One region of the Pseudoclavibacter sp. RFBG4 genome, then DNA from elsewhere that is predicted to be linked to it. Evidence: predicted binding sites of a transcription regulator. Region 1 holds the regulator's gene; the other holds the start of a gene.

The links. Region 1 encodes HrcA, which represses chaperone genes, less so after heat shock. Its sites were predicted from a motif close to TTNGCACTCGNNNNNNNCGAGTGCNAA; they were not measured.
Region 2: the regulator HrcA is predicted to act here: its motif matches at 2,846-2,872, upstream of C5E10_RS01740 (Hsp20/alpha crystallin family protein).

Annotation. Positions count from the first base shown of each region.
Region 1 is NZ_PSYC01000020.1:172,533-181,542, forward strand. It holds gene C5E10_RS05875 (pitrilysin family protein) at 1-797, shown strand, start outside; gene C5E10_RS05880 (histidine phosphatase family protein) at 797-1,396, shown strand; gene dapB (4-hydroxy-tetrahydrodipicolinate reductase) at 1,466-2,203, shown strand; gene C5E10_RS05890 (hypothetical protein) at 2,200-2,661, shown strand; gene C5E10_RS05895 (TIGR01777 family oxidoreductase) at 2,680-3,633, opposite strand; gene hemW (radical SAM family heme chaperone HemW) at 3,774-4,985, shown strand; gene C5E10_RS05905 (DUF4870 domain-containing protein) at 4,992-5,555, opposite strand; gene hrcA (heat-inducible transcriptional repressor HrcA) at 5,709-6,740, shown strand; gene dnaJ (molecular chaperone DnaJ) at 6,829-7,914, shown strand; gene C5E10_RS05920 (16S rRNA (uracil(1498)-N(3))-methyltransferase) at 7,916-8,686, shown strand; gene C5E10_RS05925 (histidine triad nucleotide-binding protein) at 8,696-9,010, shown strand, end outside.
Region 2 is NZ_PSYC01000007.1:2,226-11,235, reverse strand. It holds gene xylA (xylose isomerase) at 1-595, shown strand, start outside; gene C5E10_RS01745 (xylulokinase) at 751-2,190, shown strand; gene C5E10_RS01740 (Hsp20/alpha crystallin family protein) at 2,342-2,755, opposite strand; gene C5E10_RS01735 (DNA-3-methyladenine glycosylase) at 2,953-3,885, opposite strand; gene C5E10_RS18770 (hypothetical protein) at 4,041-5,294, opposite strand; gene C5E10_RS01730 (rhodanese-related sulfurtransferase) at 5,565-6,497, shown strand; gene C5E10_RS01725 (branched-chain amino acid ABC transporter permease) at 6,872-8,149, shown strand; gene C5E10_RS01720 (branched-chain amino acid ABC transporter permease) at 8,160-9,010, shown strand, end outside.

The DNA of each region.
Region 1 (9,010 bases):
TCAGGGCCGCGGACCGCGACGCCGTGTGGAGCTCGTACCGCCAGCACTACCGCCCGGAGGAGCTCGTCGTGACCATCGCGGGGGCCGTCAACCACGACGTCGTCCGCGAGCAGCTTGAGCGCAACCTCCGAGCCGGCGGGTGGGACCTCGACGCACACGCCGTTCCCGTCTCCCGAAGGGCTTCGACGCTGGAGCCTGGGTCCGCAGTGCCGACGGGACCGCTCTCGGCCATCGAGCGCCCGCTGGAGCAGCTGGCACTCGTCATCGGTGGCCAGGGAATCACACAGCTCGACCCGCGCAGGGAGGCATTCGGCCTCATGCATCGGATCTTCGGTGGTGGCATGTCGTCCCGCCTCTTCCAGGAGATCCGCGAGAAGCGTGGTCTCGCCTACTCCGTGTACTCGTTCGGCGGCAGCCACTCCGACGTGGGAGTGACCGGCATGTACGCGGGATGCGCTCCCGACAACGTGCTGGAGACGGTCAGAGTGCTGCGCCAGGAGGCTGAGAAGCTCGTCCAGGACGGGGTTACCGCGACGGAGCTGGCCGACGCGAAGAGCGCGAGTGCCGGCGGCTCCGCTCTTGCGATCGAGGACGCCGACACCCGCATGTCTCGCCTCGGACGCGCGGAGATCCACACAGGTCGCTTCTACGACCTCGAGGCGGCGCTCTCGCGGGTCGAAGCGGTGTCGCTCGACGAGGTGCAGTCGGTCGCGGCCGACATGTTCAGTGGGGAGCTCGTCGCATCTGCGGTCGGTAAGCTCTCCTCGGAAGCAAGGACCGAACTGGAGCGCCGCTGATGTCGCACTACCTCTACCTCGTCAGGCATGGCGAGCAGGAGAACGCCGAGCACGGAATCACCGACGGCCCGCTGTCGGAGCGGGGTCGGGCTCAGGCTCATCTGATCGGCCGCCGACTCGCGAGCGTGCCGCTCAGCGAGTCCTACACGTCGCCGCTGGATCGCGCCGTCGAGACGAGTGCGGTCATCGACCAGTACACGAGCGGTCCCGCCGCGCTCGAGTCGACGCTGCTCTTCGACTGCATCCCCACAGGTCAGGACGGCGCGCCGTCGACGTACGACAGCTTCTTCGGCGGCATCGCTGACGAGGTCGTCGACGCTGGCATGGCGCAGATGAACGACGCGTACGACACGTTCTTCAGCAAGAGCCGCGATGACCGCCACACTCTGCTCGTGACCCACAACTTCGTGATCGGCGAATTCGTGCGTCGGGTGCTCGACGCCCCCGACTGGCGCTGGCTCGGCCTCAACTCCGTGAACACCGGACTCACGGTGGTTCGGGTGCGAACCAGGAAGCCGGCCGAGCTGCTGCTCTTCAACGACCTCTCGCACCTGACCCCGGAACTCCGCACGGGGGTCAGCACCTCGATCGCCGTCTGAGGTCGTCGGGCCTGCTGGCAGCCTTCCGCGGCGTCTGCTCCGCCGGCCGATGGCCGTACGCTTGTGGACATGGAAACAAAGGTCGCCGTGCTGGGCGCTTCCGGCCGCATGGGAACACTGATCGCACGGATCCTCGAGACGACCGACGGGCTCTGCCTCCATTCGGGGCTGACGAGTTCTTCTTCACTCGATGAGATGCTCGGCGCCGACGTGCTCATCGACGTCTCGCGGCTCGAGGCGTCGGAGGCGGCGGTGCCCTTCGCCCTCGAGCATGGCATCGACGTCGTCGTCGGCACGAGCGGCTGGGACGAGCAGCGGATCGCCGGTATCTCTGAGCTGGTGCCTCCGGAGCGTGCCGTCGTCTTCGTCCCGAACTTCTCTCTGGGCTCGGTGCTCGGCACCGCGCTTGCGAGTGTCGCAGGGCGCTTCTTCGAATCGATCGAGATCGTCGAAGCGCACCACGACAAGAAGGTGGATTCGCCGTCAGGGACCGCCGTGCGGACTGCGGAGCGCATCGCGGCTTCGCGGGAACTGCCGCTCGCCGCTGCGAACAGCGAGCAGGACGCTCGGGGGCAACTCGTCTCGGGCGTGCCCATCCACAGTCTGCGGCTGCGCGGAGTCGTGGCAGATCAGCAGGTGATCTTCGGGGGAGAGGGTGAGGTGCTGACGATTCGCCACGAGACCATCTCGCAGGAGGCCTACGTGCAGGGCATCAAGCTCGCCATCACGCGTGCGGTCGAGACGCGGGGCACGACAGTCGGGCTCGACGGCGTGCTCGGCCTCGCGGGACTGTCGGGTCGCTCGTGAAGAGCAATCTCGCCACGAAGCTCGGCGTCGCCGCCGTGACCCTGCTCCTCCTGCTCTACATCGTCTTCGTCTCGGGCATGGCGGTCTCGCTGTTCGCGGGCGATATCGTCGCCAAGGTGATGGGCGCCGCACTCATCGTGTTCCCGGTCCTCGCGGTCGTCTTCGTGGCCCGTGAGCTGCTCTTCGGGATGCAGACGGAACGACTGCTCGGTCGTATGGCGGACGCCGGCGAGCTGCCGGAGGACGACCTGCCCAAGCGGCCGAGCGGACGCGTCGTCCGCGAGGCGGCCGACGAGGACTTCCCGAGGTGGAAAGCTGAGGTCGAGGCCGCTCCTGAAGACTGGAGGACGTGGATGCGCCTCGGTCTGGCGTACTCGGCCTCGGGGGACCGAAAGCGAGCCAGGGCTTCTCTGCGTGAGGGCATCCGCCTTGAGAAGGCCGCTCGCGCCAGGGCGTGAGCGGCCTGACTCGAAGGGTCAGACCCCGGCGCCAGGCTCTGGCTCGAACTCCGGCGACTTGAGAGCCAGCTCGACCGCCTGACCCGCGGTGCGGTCCTTGAAACTGAAGCCAGCGTCGAGCAGCCGCTTCGGGCGGATCTGCTGGTCGGCGAGGAACAGTTCACGGCCCGCCTTCTGGAGGGTGAGGTCGATGAGTGTCGATGGCGCCTTGAGCTTGTAGGGGCGCCCGAGCTCGTCGGCCAGCTGCTGCTGGATCTCGTCGGCGGTCGCGGGCGTGGGGCCGACCAGGTTGTATGGCCCCTGCGCGTCGTCGGACTCGAGCAGGAAGCGGAGCGCCCGCACCTCGTCGCGCAGGCTCACCCACGGCCAGTGCTGCGTGCCGTCACCCAGCTGCGAGAGCAACCCGACGCTCGCCAGAGTCTTCAGGACGGTCAGGACACCGCCGCGCCCGAGGACGAGACCGGTGCGCGCCAGGACGACCCTGGTGCCCTCCGGGGCTGTCTGCGCGGCGCGCTCCCAGCGGTCGACGACACGAGGGAGGAACTCGTCGGTCTCGGGCAGTGCCGAGTCCTCGTCGAGTACCTGCCCCGGCCGGTCGCCGTACGCGCCCGACGCTGAACCGTTGATGAGGAGCGCCGGAGGCGTGGAGGAGGCCGCCATGGCACCGGTGATCGTGAGCGTCGCGTTGACGCGGGAACGCAGGATCTCCTTCTTCACGTTGTAGGTCCACGGCAGCTTGCTGAGCGGTGACCCGGAGAGGTTCACGACTGCATCCACGCCGTCGAGGACCCGCGCGTCCAGGGTTCGCTGGGCGGGGTTCCACCGGAACTCGCTGGCGTCCTTCGGGTCGCGCCTGACGAGCCGAGTGACGCGGTGGCCGTGCGCATGCAGTTCCTCGATGAGACGGTGGCCGATCATTCCGGATGCGCCGGAGACGAGAACGTGCTTTGGGGAGGTCGCCTGAGTGCTCATGACCTCGAAGGTAGTCGTGTCAGTTGGACGCGAGCGCAACGCGAGGCCGTGCTCGGCTGATCGCGCGCCTGATTGCGCCTAGGCTGTGCGGGTGCATCACGTGAACTTCGCCCCGAACAGGGCCCAGCCGAACGGCCATCTTGGCGCCTAGCGCCCTGCCGCTCGGTGAGCCGGTGCCCCCGAGCGGCGAGCTCCCCGCGCAGGCACTGGTCGGCGCCGAGTCGCGAGACTTCGGCGTCTACATCCACGTGCCCTTCTGCCGCGTGCGGTGCGGCTACTGCGACTTCAACACCTACACGGCGGAGGAACTCGGAGGGGTCTCGCGTTCCAGCTACGCAGGCGAGGTCGAGAAGGAGATGGTCATCGCCGAGCGGGTGCTGAGCGGTGCCCCTCGCGAGGTATCCACCGTCTTCTTCGGGGGCGGGACTCCGACCCTCCTGCCCGTCAGCGACCTTGCGGCGATGCTCGAGGGAGTGCGCAGTCGCTGGGGCCTCGCCCCAGACGCGGAGGTCACCGTCGAGGCGAACCCCGACTCGGTTGGCGAGCGTGAGCTCGCCGAGCTCCGGGCTGCGGGCGTGACCCGAGTGAGCTTTGGGATGCAGTCCGCCGTCCCGCACGTCCTCAGCGTCCTCGAGCGCACCCACGATCCGGCGCGCATCCCGATCGTGGTCGCCGCGGCGAAGCGAGTCGGGCTCGAGCCGAGCCTCGACCTGATCTACGGCACTCCCGGCGAGTCCATCGACGACTGGCGCCGATCGCTCGACATGGCGCTGGCTCAGGAGCCGCTGCACGTGAGCGCGTATGCGCTCATCATCGAGGAGGGTACGAAGCTGGCCAGGCAGATCCGCCGCGGCGAGGTGCCCGCCGTGGACGACGACCTGCAGGCCGACATGTACGAGCTCGCTGAGGAGCGACTCTCAGCGGCCGGGTTCGAGTGGTACGAGGTCAGCAACTGGTCGCTCGACGGCAAGCACGCGTCTCGCCACAACCTCTCCTACTGGAGAGACGCGGACTGGTGGGGATTCGGCCCGGGGGCGCACAGCCACGTGGGCGGCGTGCGCTGGTGGAACGCGAAGCATCCGAGCGCCTACGCGTCGAGGCTGGCTGAGGGCATCACGCCGGCCATGGGGCGCGAAGTGCTTGATGAGGAGACGAAGCGCTTCGAGCGGATCATGCTCGGCTCGCGTCTGCGGGAGGGCCTCGCGATCTCAGAGCTGGGCGACTCCAGTGTCGTCGCCGAGCTCATCGCCGAGTCGCTCGTCGACGGGAGGGCCGCGCTGAAGGGCAGGCTCGTCCCGACGCTCCGAGGGCGGCTCATGGCAGACGCGATCGTGCGCCGAATCGCCGCCTGAGCCGGCTCAGTTCACGAACCGGAAGGTGACCGGGTACCGGTAGGGGAGACCCTTGCTCGCCTGGACCGCGCCGAGAATCGCGTAGACGACGACGGCAACCCAGAGCAGCGGGTAGAGGAGCGGGACGATCAGCGCCAGGGGGCCGCCGATCAGCGAGAGCAGCGAGATGACGCCGATGCCGAGGTACACGATCGCAGCGGTGATGCCGAAGTTGAGCGCCTCGCGGCCCTCGCTGTCGGCGAGAGGCCCCCTGCGCCGTGTGACGAGCCAGAGAATGAGCGGCCCAACGGCGGGGGCGACGATGTTGAGCAGGTGATCGAAGGTCCCGACGAGGCGGTCGCCGTCTCGGGTCAGGGGCGGTTCTGTCACATTCTGCGGGCCCGACTGCTGGTACTGCCCGCCCTGCGGGTGTCCGTAGGGGGCCTGCTGGCCGTACGGAACCTTCTGACCGTTGGGAGCCTGCTGCCCGTACGGTGGCTGCTGCCCGTAGGGTCCCGGCTGGTCGTATGGCGGCTGCTGAGGCAGATCCTGGTGTCCTGGCGGCGGGGTCGGTGCGTTCTGATCTGACACGGGGTTCCTCTCGTCGGTTTCGCTCACGCTACTGCGCGTGCCCTGCGAGGGCCTGGCATCCTGCTGGTGGCGCGAGCGGAAAGCGGTAGGATTGGCAGTCTCAGGTTCGGAGTGCCAGTCCGACTCGCAGCAGCTCGTCGAGGGAGGAGCATCGTGGTTTCAGACAGAAGCATGCAGGTGCTCCGCGTCATCGTCACCGACTACGTGACGAGTCGTGAGCCGGTGGGCTCCAAGTCGATCGCAGACCGTCACGATTTCGGCGTCTCCGCGGCGACCATCCGCAACGACATGGCACAGCTCGAAGACGCCGAGCTCATCGTGGCCCCGCACACATCCTCCGGGCGCATCCCGACCGACAAGGGCTACCGACTGTTCGTCGACCGACTCGCCGAGTTCAGGCCGCTCTCCGGAGCGCAGCGCCGGGCGATCGAGACCTTCATCGAGGGCAGCGACGACGTCGACGAGGTGCTCGGACGGTCGGTGCGACTGCTGGCGCAGCTCACCAATTCCGTCGCGATCGCGCAGTACCCCTCGCTCGCGAACGCCGCGATCCAGCACGTCGAGTTCGTCCTGCTGTCCAGCATGCGCGTCCTGACCGTCCTCATCACCGACTCGGGCCGCGTCGAGCAGCGCATCGGGCATCTCCGCGCCGAGGTGAGCGTCGAACAGCTGCATGTGCTCCGGGACCGGCTGGCCGGCCGACTCGTCGGGAAGACGGTCGCGCGCGCGTCGACGGAGCTCAGGGACGTCAGCGGCATCATGGGGGAGCGAGACGCGGAGCTCTTCGCTCCCGTCATCGCCAACCTGCTCGAGCTCGTCCTGGCGCACCGCCAGGAGCGCCTCGTGATGGCGGGCACCGCGAACCTCGCCCGGACCGAACGCGACTTCCCCTCGAGCATCCTGCCCGTCCTCGAGGCCATCGAGGAGCAGGTGGTCCTCCTGCGGCTGCTCGACGAGCTCCACTCCAGCCCCGAGGCCTACTCGGTCAGCATCGGCCAGGAGAACGTCGACCTTGGCCTCGGAGAGACGGCTATCTTGACGAGCGGCTATCGCAGCTCGGGGAGCGACGCGCGTCTCGGCGTCGTCGGGCCGACGAGAATGGACTACCCGAGGAATATCCAGGCCGTTCGAGTGGTTGCGAGTTACCTGTCACGGGTGCTCGACGAGCAGCACTCGGACGACTGACCGACACCGCCACATCACTCGGCGGATGCACCCGGCGCCTGACAACGCAGGCGTGACACACACAGATGCAAAGAAGGAGTCGCCACTCTTGGCAGACCACTACGACGTGCTCGGCGTGAGCCGTGAGGCGTCCCAGGACGAGATCAAGAAGGCCTACCGCAAGCTGGCACGCCAGCTGCACCCGGACGTCAACCCGTCCGAAGATGCCGCGGAGCGCTTCAAGTCCGTCACGCACGCCTACGACACCCTCATCGACCCCGAGCGGCGCCGGCAGTACGACCAGGGCGGCCCAGATGGGCAGTCCTTCGGCGGCTTCGGCGACATCTTCGAGACCTTCTTCGGCCAGCAGGGCTCCCGCGGGCCTCGCTCGCGTGCGGAACGCGGCCAGGACGCGCTCGTGCGCGTCGAACTCGACCTCGACGAGGTCATGTTCGGCACGCACCGGGACCTCGAGGTCACGACGGCGATCGCCTGCGAGAACTGCCAGGGCACGTGCTGCGCGCCGGGTACCTCGCCCACGACATGCTCGGCATGCGGTGGGGCCGGGTCCGTGCAGCGACAGGTGCGCTCGATCCTCGGCATGGTCGTCACGAACCAGCCGTGCGCCCAGTGCCGCGGCTACGGCACGGTCATCGAGCACCCGTGCGACACGTGCCACGGCCAGGGCCGTGTCCGAGCGAACGTGAGCATCCCGGTCGACATCCCGTCCGGTGTGGACTCCGGGCTGCGCATCCACCTTCCCGGTCGAGGCGAAGCCGGACCAGCCGGGGGAGCGAACGGTGACCTCTACCTCGAGATCCGCGTGCGCCCGCACGAGGTCTTCTCACGAGACGGCGACGACCTCCAGTGCGTCGTCGAGGTGTCGATGGCCGACGCGATCCTGGGCACCTCGACCACGGTCGGTGCGCTCGACGGCGACGTCGACCTTCAGATCCCCGCGGGCGTGCAGTCGGGCGAGGTGCTGACCGTTCGAGGTCGGGGCATCACGCGGCTTCGCTCGACCCATCGCGGCGATCTCGACATCGCCGTCCAGGTCGTGACCCCGGCGAAGCTCGACGGCAAATCGCGCAAGCTGATCGAGGAGTTCGCTGCCCGTCACCGCCACGAGGCCCCCCGCCTCGCGCGGGAGAAGCAGGGCATGTTCTCGAAGCTCCGCGACCGTTTCGGTCGCTGACGTGGCGTGGCTCTACCTCGTCGAGGACCTCGACGAGGCGCTGCGCGTCGGTGACGTCGTCGAGGTGCGCGGCGCTGAGGCCAAGCACATGGCGGTCGCGCGGATGCGAGTCGGCGAACGTGTGCAGCTCGGCGACGGTCGCGGTTTCATCGTCGACGGCGAGCTCGCTCTGACTGAGCGCGAGCGCGCACTCGTCACGGTCGTCGCCGCGCGGCGAGTGGCGCAGGCGGCTCCGCGTGTCACGGTTGTGCAGGCGCTGGCGAAGGGCGGGCGAGACGACCTGGCCGTGCAGGTCGCGACGGAGCTCGGAGCCGCGGCGTTCGTTCCATGGCAGGCGAAGCGCAGCGTGAGCCGCTGGGATCAGAAGGCTGAGAAGGGCCGCGAGCGGTGGGCATCCATCGCCAGAGAGGCCAGCAAGCAGAGCCTCTCCGCGTGGGTCCCGGATGTGGCCCCGCTGCACTCGACGGGGGAGGTCGCATCGCTCGCCGGTCACGCGCCGATGCTGGTCCTCGACCCGTCGGGCGACACCTCGCTGCGCCAGGCCCTCGCCGAGCAGGTCCCGGCAGGCGCTTCCGGACTGACGCTCGTCGTCGGCCCAGAGGGCGGCATCGACGAGAGCGAGTTCGAGGCCTTCGAGGCGGCCGGCGCCAGGCGCGTGCACCTCGGCGCTGGCGTTCTTCGAACCTCGAGCGCGGCTCCCGCCGCGATCGCTGCGATCCTGGCGCTGAGCGGCACGTGGGACTCTCGGTCCCGCGCGAGTGCCGAGTCGTAGGCTGGTCTCATGTCGAGTTCAGAGCCGTCCATCTTCACGCGCATCATCAACCGCGAGATCCCAGCCGACATCGTGTTCGAGTCCGAGCGGGTCATCGCCTTCAAGGACATCAGCCCGAAGGCGCCTGTGCATCTTCTCGTGGTGCCCAAGACCCAGGAATACGCGAACGTCGCCCAGCTCGCGGCCGGCGATCCGGAGCTGCTCGCCGAGGTCATCGCGGTCGCCCAGGGTCTCGCCGATCAGCACACCGACAGCGAATTCCGGCTCATCTTCAACTCGGGGGCGGCAGCAGGTCAGACCGTCTTCCACGTTCACGCACACGTC
Region 2 (9,010 bases), on a different contig from region 1:
CGCCTTCATCGAGACCCTCGAGCGCCCGGAGCTCGTCGGCGTGAACCCCGAGGTCGGGCACGAGCAGATGGCCGGCCTCAACTTCGCGGCAGGCATCGCGCAGGCCCTCTACCAGGGCAAGCTCTTCCACATCGACCTCAACGGCCAGCGCGGCATCAAGTACGACCAGGACCTCGTGTTCGGCCACGGCGACCTGCAGAACGCGTTCGCGCTCGTCGACCTGCTCGAGAACGGCGGCCCCAACGGCGGCCAGACCTACACGGGCCCGCGTCACTTCGACTACAAGCCCTCGCGCACCGAGGACGAGACGGGCGTCTGGGAGTCGGCGGCAGCGAACATGCGCACCTACCTCCTCCTCAAGGAGCGCGCGGCTGCCTTCCGCGCCGACCCCGAGGTGCAGGAGGCTCTCGCGGCGTCCCGCGTCGACGAGCTGTCCACGAACACGCTCGGCGAGGGCGAGACCTACGACGACTTCCTCGCCGACCGCTCCGCCTTCGAGGACTTCGACGCCGACGCGTACTTCAACGGCAAGGGCTTCGGCTTCGTGCGCCTGCAGCAGCTCGCGCTCGAGCACCTCATGGGCGCACGCGGCTAGCCCACGTCCCACCGACTGACGGGTTCCCCGTCCCCCCGCGCAGAGCTGTGGCGGATGCACTCACCACGCGCGTGCATCCGCCCCAGCTCTGTCGTGCATGCTCGACCAGCGCCTGAACCTCAACACAGCACTCGCCCTACAGAAAGCAGACCACCATGCTCGTCGCCGGCTTCGACTCGAGTACGCAGAGCTGCAAGCTCGTCATCCGCGATGCGGAGACGGGTGCGCTCGTCCGCCAGGGGCGCGCCGCTCACCTCCCCGGCACCGAGATCGACCCGGCGAACTGGTGGGCTGCCGTTCAGGGCGCGACCGAGGCCGCAGGCGGGCTCGACGACGTGGCGGCGATCTCCGTCGCAGGCCAGCAGCACGGCATGGTCGCCCTCGACGCCGAGGGCCGTGTCGTCCGCGACGCCCTCCTCTGGAACGACACCCGCAGCGCAGGCGCAGCACGCGACCTCATCGCCGAGTTCGGCCAGGATGCGCTCGTCGAGCGCACGGGACTCGTGCCCGTCGCCTCGTTCACCATCACGAAGCTGCGCTGGCTGCGGGATGCGGAACCCGAGAACGCGGCGCGCGTCGCGGCCGTCGCCCTCCCCCACGACTGGCTCACGTGGCGCCTCCTCGGCTACGGCCCAGCAGGCGAGAGCCCCCTCGGCCCAGACCTGACGAAGCTCACGACCGACCGCTCCGACGCGTCGGGGACCGGCTACTGGTCGCCGTTCACGCTCGACTACGACCGCGAGCTGCTCATCGCGGCGCTCGGCCACGACGCCATCCTGCCCCGTGTGCTCGGACCGGACGAGGTCGCGGGGAAGACGCCGGCCGGCGCGCTCGTCGCCGCGGGCGCCGGCGACAACGCTGGTGCGGCGCTCGGCCTCAACGCGCGCGCGGGCGATGTCGTCGTCTCGATCGGCACCTCAGGCACCGTCTTCTCCGTCGCCGACCGACCGGTGGTCGACCCCCGCGGTGGGCTGGCCGGGTTCGCGGACGCGACGGGAGCGTTCCTTCCCCTCTCCGCGACCCTCAACGCGGCACGTGTCATCGACACGACCGCCGAGGTGCTCGGCGTCGACCACGAGGAGTTCGGTCGACTGGCCGCATCCGCCCCCGTCGGTTCTGGCGGTCTGGCGTTCGTGCCGTACCTCGACGGCGAGCGCACCCCCGACCTGCCGGATGCGACCGCGTCGCTCCTCGGCATGACCCGCGGCTCGTTCACCCGCGAGAACCTCGCCAGGGCCGCAGTCGAGGGCATGCTCGGCAGCCTCGCGCAGGCACTCGACGCCCACCGTGCGCTCGGCGTCGAGGCGAAGCGAGTCATGCTCATCGGCGGTGCAGCGCTGAGCGAGGGCGTCCGCGCCGTCGCGCCGACGCTCTTCGACGTGCCAGTCGAGATCCCGGCACCCGGCGAGTACGTCGCCGACGGCGCGGCTCGCCAGGCTGCCTGGGTGGCGACTGGGACACGTCCGGACTGGCCCGTCGAGACGATCGCTCGCCTCGAGCCCGCCCCTGACTCGGCGCTCCGCAGCCGCTACGCGGCGGCCGCGAAGCTCGCCCGCGAGACCGAAGAGGCAGGAACGGGACTCCACGCCGCCTGACGCGAACGAAGGCGCGAGCGCGCGTCGAGGACCAGCGCAGAGACGCACCGCCCCACAGACGCGGGGACACGCAGAGAGGGGCAGCGCCGGCTGGCGCTGCCCCTCTCTGCGTCACAGGGACCGCATCACGAAGCTGCGATCACCGGGCCGCTCAGGCCTGGATGGTCTCGACCTTCGTGCCGCTCTCGACCTCGATCTTGCGTGGCTTCGCGCGCTCGCTCACCGGCACGGTCACGGTCAGCACGCCGTGCTCGTAGCTCGCCGCGATGCGCTCGGTGTCGAGCCCCTGGCCGAGCGTGAACTGGCGGAGGTAGCTGCCGCCGTTGCGCTCACGGACGAGCCACTTGGCGCCCTCGGCGTTGACCGTGCTGCGCTCGGCGCGGATCGTCAGCTGCTGGCCGTCGAGGTCGACGTCGATCGAGCTCGGGTCGATGCCGGGCAGGTCGGCGGTGAGGATGTAGTGGTCGGCCTCGCGGTAGAGGTCGATGGGCATCGAACGCGGGCTGTTCGGTGCTCCCTGGAAAAGTCGTTCCATCTCCTGGAACGGATCGAAGACGCGTGCCATGTCGTTTTCCCTTCCTTGTACGCACGCTCGTCAGCGCGAGACGGTGCGGTGAACTTGAGTCGACTGGTGTCAACTTCCTTGAGCAGAAAATTAGCACTCTGCCCCATCGAGTGCCAGAAAGTTTGCTGAAAACCCCCTCAGCCGTGGGCGAACACCCCTCAGAGGAGGTCGGCGCAGGTCGGCGCCGGGCGCAGAGCTCAGTGGGAGCGGTGGTCTTGCACGGTCATACGGGGGCCGTGCTTCGGGCGCGGGTTGCCCGCGAGCTTGATGAGCCGCACGACCCGCTCGCGGTGTCCGCGCCACGGCTCGAGCAGCTCCCGCATGCCGTCGTCGTCGACGTCGCAGCCCGCGAGCGCCCACCCGACCATGTTGGGGATGTGGTAATCGCTGAAACTCGGAGCGTCGGGGTCGCCATGCGAGCGCTGCACGGTCTCGTTGGCCGTCCACACGCCGACGCCCACGATCGAGCGAAGACGGCGGAGCGGCTCTTCCGACCCCGTCGGCAGGCTGCTCGTTCGCTCCAGCGCCGAGGCGACCGTCGCCGCGCGGATCACCGTGCCGGACCGCGAGTAGTCGACGCCGGCCCGGTGCCAGTCCCAGCTCGGAATGCGCCGCCACTGCTCCGGCGTGAGCGGCAGGCGCATGTGCCGCGGCACGAGACCGGCCGGCCCTGGCGCCGCGTCGGCGTGGTCGCGGTGCAGGATGTCCCACGCGCGATGCGCCTCGAGGCCCGTGATCTTCTGCTCGATGATCGCCGCGCTCAGCGCCTCGAACACCGCACCCGACTTCGGGAGCCGCAGCCCCTCGTTCCGACGCCGCACATCCGCCAGCTCCGGCAGAGCGTCGAGACGGAGCTCGCTCCAGTCGTCGTCGCAGCCCAGCAGCGTGGGAGCCTCGTCGACCGCGATCTCGGCAGCCGCACCCCACGACACGACCCGCACCCCCTCCCGCGCCTGGCGGAACACCGTGGTCGCGCCTCCCGCCAGCGCGTGGGACGTGCGCCACACGTCGCGCGACACCGGATGCACCCAGCACGTCGGATCTCGCCTGCCCCGCATGAGGGGAGACAGGGTCTGCTGCACATCGACCGGCGACGCCGGCCGATAGAGCGACATGACCCGATCTGGCATGCCGCAAGGGTACGCAGACCCACGGACATTCGATCCTCCCGACACACGCCGCGACTCGCGGCCAGTGCGATAGCGACCTATGAGAAATTCGAATCAACGCGACTCCGCAACTCGCGAGGGAGCGATCCTCACCTATCAGCGGTCAGAGATCCTGCTCATCTTCGCTCATTGGACCTAGAATCCACTTTCTGATAGCCGAAGCTGCGAAATACTCGCCTCAGGAAACTCTCGCGCAAGTCGCTTGAACTAGCCGCTCGCTCTTCGAGGTCTCGTTCAAGTATCGCGATCTTCGCTCGACCCGATCTAACCCGAGACTCAAGATCGAGTTCCGCTTGTCGCATTCCAACGAGTCCGATGCGAGAGTTTGGCAGCAGGGTGGAGATCGAGATGAAAAGGCTCGGTCCACAGGCAGTCACAATGAACACCGAACCGACTAGCCATCCATGATTTTCAGCCAACGACATGCCGAGAAGAAAACCAAAAGCCAGAATTAAGAAAAGCACGGCACCCATAGCCACACGGGTAACGTATTTCGAGAATGACGTATCACTCGCCCAGCGCTCTCGCGCCGACTCACCGGAGAGCATTGCAACTACCACGGATAGAATAAATCCCGCCAGAAGAACCACGAGATTCGAGTTCATCCAGAACTGAAAGTAGATCTGTGAATTCAAGTATTGGATAGCAAGCAAAGCGCCAGCTAGAACCGCACTCGCGAGCGTTGCGAGGAGTGACGAAGCAAAAACGATCCTGAGTCGACGCCGCCATATGTTCGCTTGCCCTATAGCCTGCACCCAGCTCACAGCAACGACTCCCGAGGTGACCATCACCTCACGTTTCGCGGCAATTCCTTGAATCAGTGACTCTGACCTAGCAACTGCCGCCATATTCGCGCGAAGCTGCTCTTGCGAGGTGTAGACAACGAACTCGCCAAGGAGCGTCGCCAGAACTACAACCACCGCCCCAAGTGGGGCGACAAGCATGAACTTTCCGAGCTCGGCCGGTTGGTTCAAAACCGCAATACAACTGAAAAGAAGCGCCGGAAACAAGAATCCAACAAGTGATATCGCCGCCGTGGCGAGAATGCGCTGCACTTTTGGGATCGCCAACGAGCCGGATAGTTGCCCGCCGGCCACGAGGACATACAAACCGGCGAGCAATGTGACCACCACACTGAAGGCATCAACACCCCCATCGAGAACCGAAGCTCCGATAGTCGTGAAAACTGTTCCGAGCGCCTCCCAATCACCGACGGATGAAGTCGACGACAGGGCCGCCTGAAACGGCACGACCAACGGTAGAGAGTAGAGCAGAAGGGCAATCAGGCTGACGGCTATGAGTTGAACCAATGAGGCGCGCCATTGGCGGCGTTCACTAGGAAAAGAGGGCTCCAATTTAAATTCAGTCACCTGCGTGATAATAGAGGCAGACCCGGCCCACACAAGACAAACTGGGAATATTTGCGGATCCTTCGGCACCCAGAAGGTTTTTCTGAACAAATACGCGAGTTGACGACACGGCTCCACCGACCAGCAGATGATCTGTGAGATACCTCTTCGATCCAACACCAAGGGCTGTCTTTGGCCCTGCTGGCCGGCTGGCCGCACTTGAGATCCCTTCGCATGATGGACGGAACGTCTGCCCCTGGCCAGCACGCGCCCTCACCTAAAATCGTCCTCATGGCTGTCCCCAAGATCGTGCTCTACTACGCCTTCGCGCCCCTCGCCGACCCGGAGGCGATCCGCCTCTGGCAGCGCGACCTCGCGGCGTCCCTGGGGCTGCGTGGGCGCATCCTGATCTCCAAGGACGGCATCAACGGCACCCTCGGCGGCGAGCTGAACGCGCTCAAGCGCTACGTGCGCACCACCCGGGAGTACGCGGCCTTCAAGGACGCCGACTACAAGTGGTCGGAGGGCACTGGACTCGACGAGCTGGGACAGAGCCTCGACTTCCCACGCCTCAGCGTGAAGGTGCGCGACGAGATCGTCAGCTTCGGGGCGCCGGGCGAGCTCGAGGTCGACGAGCACGGCGTCAAGGGCGGCGGGACCCACCTCGCCCCCGACGAGCTGCACGCACTCGTCGAATCGCGCGACGAGATCGTCTTCTTCGACGGCCGCAACGCGATCGAGGCGCAGATCGGCCGCTTCGAGGGCGCCATCGTTCCGGAGACCGGAACCACCCGCGACTTCATCGCCGAGCTCGAATCGGGCAAGTACGACGACCTCAAGTCCAAGCCCGTCGTCACCTACTGCACGGGAGGCGTGCGCTGCGAGGTCCTCTCAGCGCTCATGCTCAAGCGCGGCTTCAGCGAGGTGTACCAGCTCGACGGCGGCATCGTCCGGTACGCGGAGCAGTTCGGCAACGAGGGACTCTGGAAGGGCTCCCTCGCGGTCTTCGACGCTCGCGAGCACCTCGAGTTCGGCCCCGACACCGACGTCCTCGGCCGCTGCCGCGAATGCGAGAGGCCCACGCACCGCACCCAGAACTGCAGCGACCCCTCTTGCAGGGAACGCTTCGTCGCCTGTGCGGACTGCGGCGAGCGCGCACTCCACTGTCCCGAGCACACGCCCGCGGGCCTCAGTGCCGCGGCGGGGGCACCATCCGGTCGGTGACACGCCGGAGACGAAAGACATCTTCACAAATCGGAGATCTTGGATGTGGCGGCACACTGCGCCGCACTGGAGCACCATATTTGTGGTGACGTAGAACAAAATTGCGCGCTGAGGCTCCTGGCGGCGAGCAGAGCGCCTTCCGCGCGACTATCGTGTGTAGCGGCAGTGAAACATTGCCGATACAAACCATCCGTAGATTCGCAGAGTGGCGAATCCTCGCTTGCAGAAATAGCAGTTCCAGAATCTCGTTCAGTCGTCGTGCCCAGCCCGACTCGCACTGGAGGTACTCCGTGCCCCTTCTCCCCAGTCCGCTCACGCCAGCCGGTCCGCGCTCAGCGACCGCCCGGCGTTCCCGGCTCACCCGAACCCACCGAATGCTCGCAGCACTCGCGATGTCGCTCTTCGCGTTCCTCGGCGTCTTCGCGATGGCCGGCCCCGCGAACGCGGCAGCCGACCCCGTCGACGAGGAGTCGCCGTACTCGATCAGCGGCATCCTCAACTACGAGGGAGAACCCGTCGCCGGCGTCTCGCTCACCGTCGACGGCGACGGCTACTCCGAGACGGTGGAGTCGGGTGAAGACGGCCGCTGGCGCGTGCCCGTCCCAGGCCCAGGCAACTACACGGTCACGCTCGATACGGAGACCCTGCCAGACGGCATCGACCTGCGGAACGAGGACGGCGCCACCGCAGAGGTCACCGAGGACGAGTGGTCGACGACCAACGTCGGACGCCTCTTCGCGCTCGGAGAGGACACGAGGCAGAGCAGCAACTTCGGCTCGCAGCTCATCGAGCGCCTCGTCGCCGGCCTCAACTTCGGCCTCCTCATCGCGCTCGGCGCGATCGGCATCACCCTCATCTTCGGCACCACCGGGCTGAACAACTTCTCACACGGCGAGCTCGTCACCTTCGGCGGACTCATGGCCTGGCTCTTCGCCGTCGTCATGGGGCTCAACATCTTCGTCGCCATCATCGTCGTCGTGATCCTCGGCGCCGCCTTCGGCTGGCTCCAGGACGCGACCCTCTGGAAGCCGCTCCGCAAGCGCGGTGTGCGCCTCGTCCCGGCGATGATCGTGAGCATCGGCCTCGGCCTCGCACTCCGGTACCTCTACCAGTTCTTCTTCGGCGGAGCGATCCTCCCGATGAGCTCGGTGGGCCTCAGCGGAGCCGTGGAGTTCGGCCCCGTGCGCATCACGACGGGCTCGCTCCTCAGCATGGGCATCTCGATCGTCACGCTCCTCCTCGTGGCCCTGTTCCTGACGCGCACCCGCGTCGGCAAGGCCACCAGGGCCGTGTCCGACAACCCGTCGCTCGCAAGCGCCTCCGGCATCAACGTCGACCGCATCATCCGCATCGTGTGGACCACGGCAGGTGGCCTCGCCGCCCTCGCCGGTGTCATGCTCGCCCTCTACCGCCAATCCTCATGGGACATGGGCTTCCAGGTGCTCCTGCTGATGTTCGCCGCCGTCACCCTCGGTGGCCTCGGCTCCGCCTACGGCGCCCTCGTCGGCTCGCTCGTCGTCGGCATCTTCGTCGAGCTCTCGACCCTCTTCATCCCCGCCGACCTCAAGTACGCGGCGGCGCTCCTCATCCTCATCCTGGTCCTGCTCGTCAGGCCCCAGGGCATTCTCGGCCGCCGCGAGCGAGTCGGCTAGGAGACGAACCATGGACTGGTCAAACATCCTGAGCAACGCCATCGGCGAGCTCCTCAGCCCCACCACCGCTGCCTACGCGCTCGCCGCGATCGGCCTCGGCATCCACTTCGGCTACACCGGCCTCCTCAACTTCGGCCAGGCCGCGTACATGCTGCTCGGCGCGTACGCGTTCGCGATCCCGACGATCAGCCTCGGCTGGCCCATCTGGGCTGCCGTGCTGTGCGTCATCGTCGTCTCGATCGTCTTCTCGTTCATCCTCGGCGTCCCGACGCTGCGGCTGCGGGCCGACTACCTGGCCATCGTCACGATCGCCTCCGCCGAGATCCTGCGGTACATCGTGACGACGACCGGCCTCACCCCCGTGACGGGCGCGGCCAACGGCCTGAACGGCTTCAAGGGAACCTTCGCGGCCATCAACCCGATCCCCGACGGTACCTACGGCTTCGGCCCCTTCACCTACAACGCCTACGACTGGTGGACCCGCATCGTCGGCTGGGGCCTCGTCATCCTCGCGACCCTCCTCGTGTGGGCGCTCATGCGCAGCCCGTGGGGTCGCGTCGTCCGCGGCATCCGCGAAGACGAGGACGCCGTGCGCAGCCTCGGCAAGAACGTCTTCGCCTACAAGATGCAGGCGCTCATCACGGGTGGCCTCCTCGGCTCCCTCGCCGGCATCATCTTCATCCTGCCGAGAGCCGTTCAACCCGCGAACTACACGACGGGTCTCACGTTCTTCATCTGGACGATCATGCTGCTGGGTGGAGCCGCGACGATCTTCGGCCCCATCGTTGGGGCGATGATCTTCTGGGTCGTGCTCTCGCTCACGCAGGGCATCCTGTACGGCGCGATCGAATCGGGCGCGAT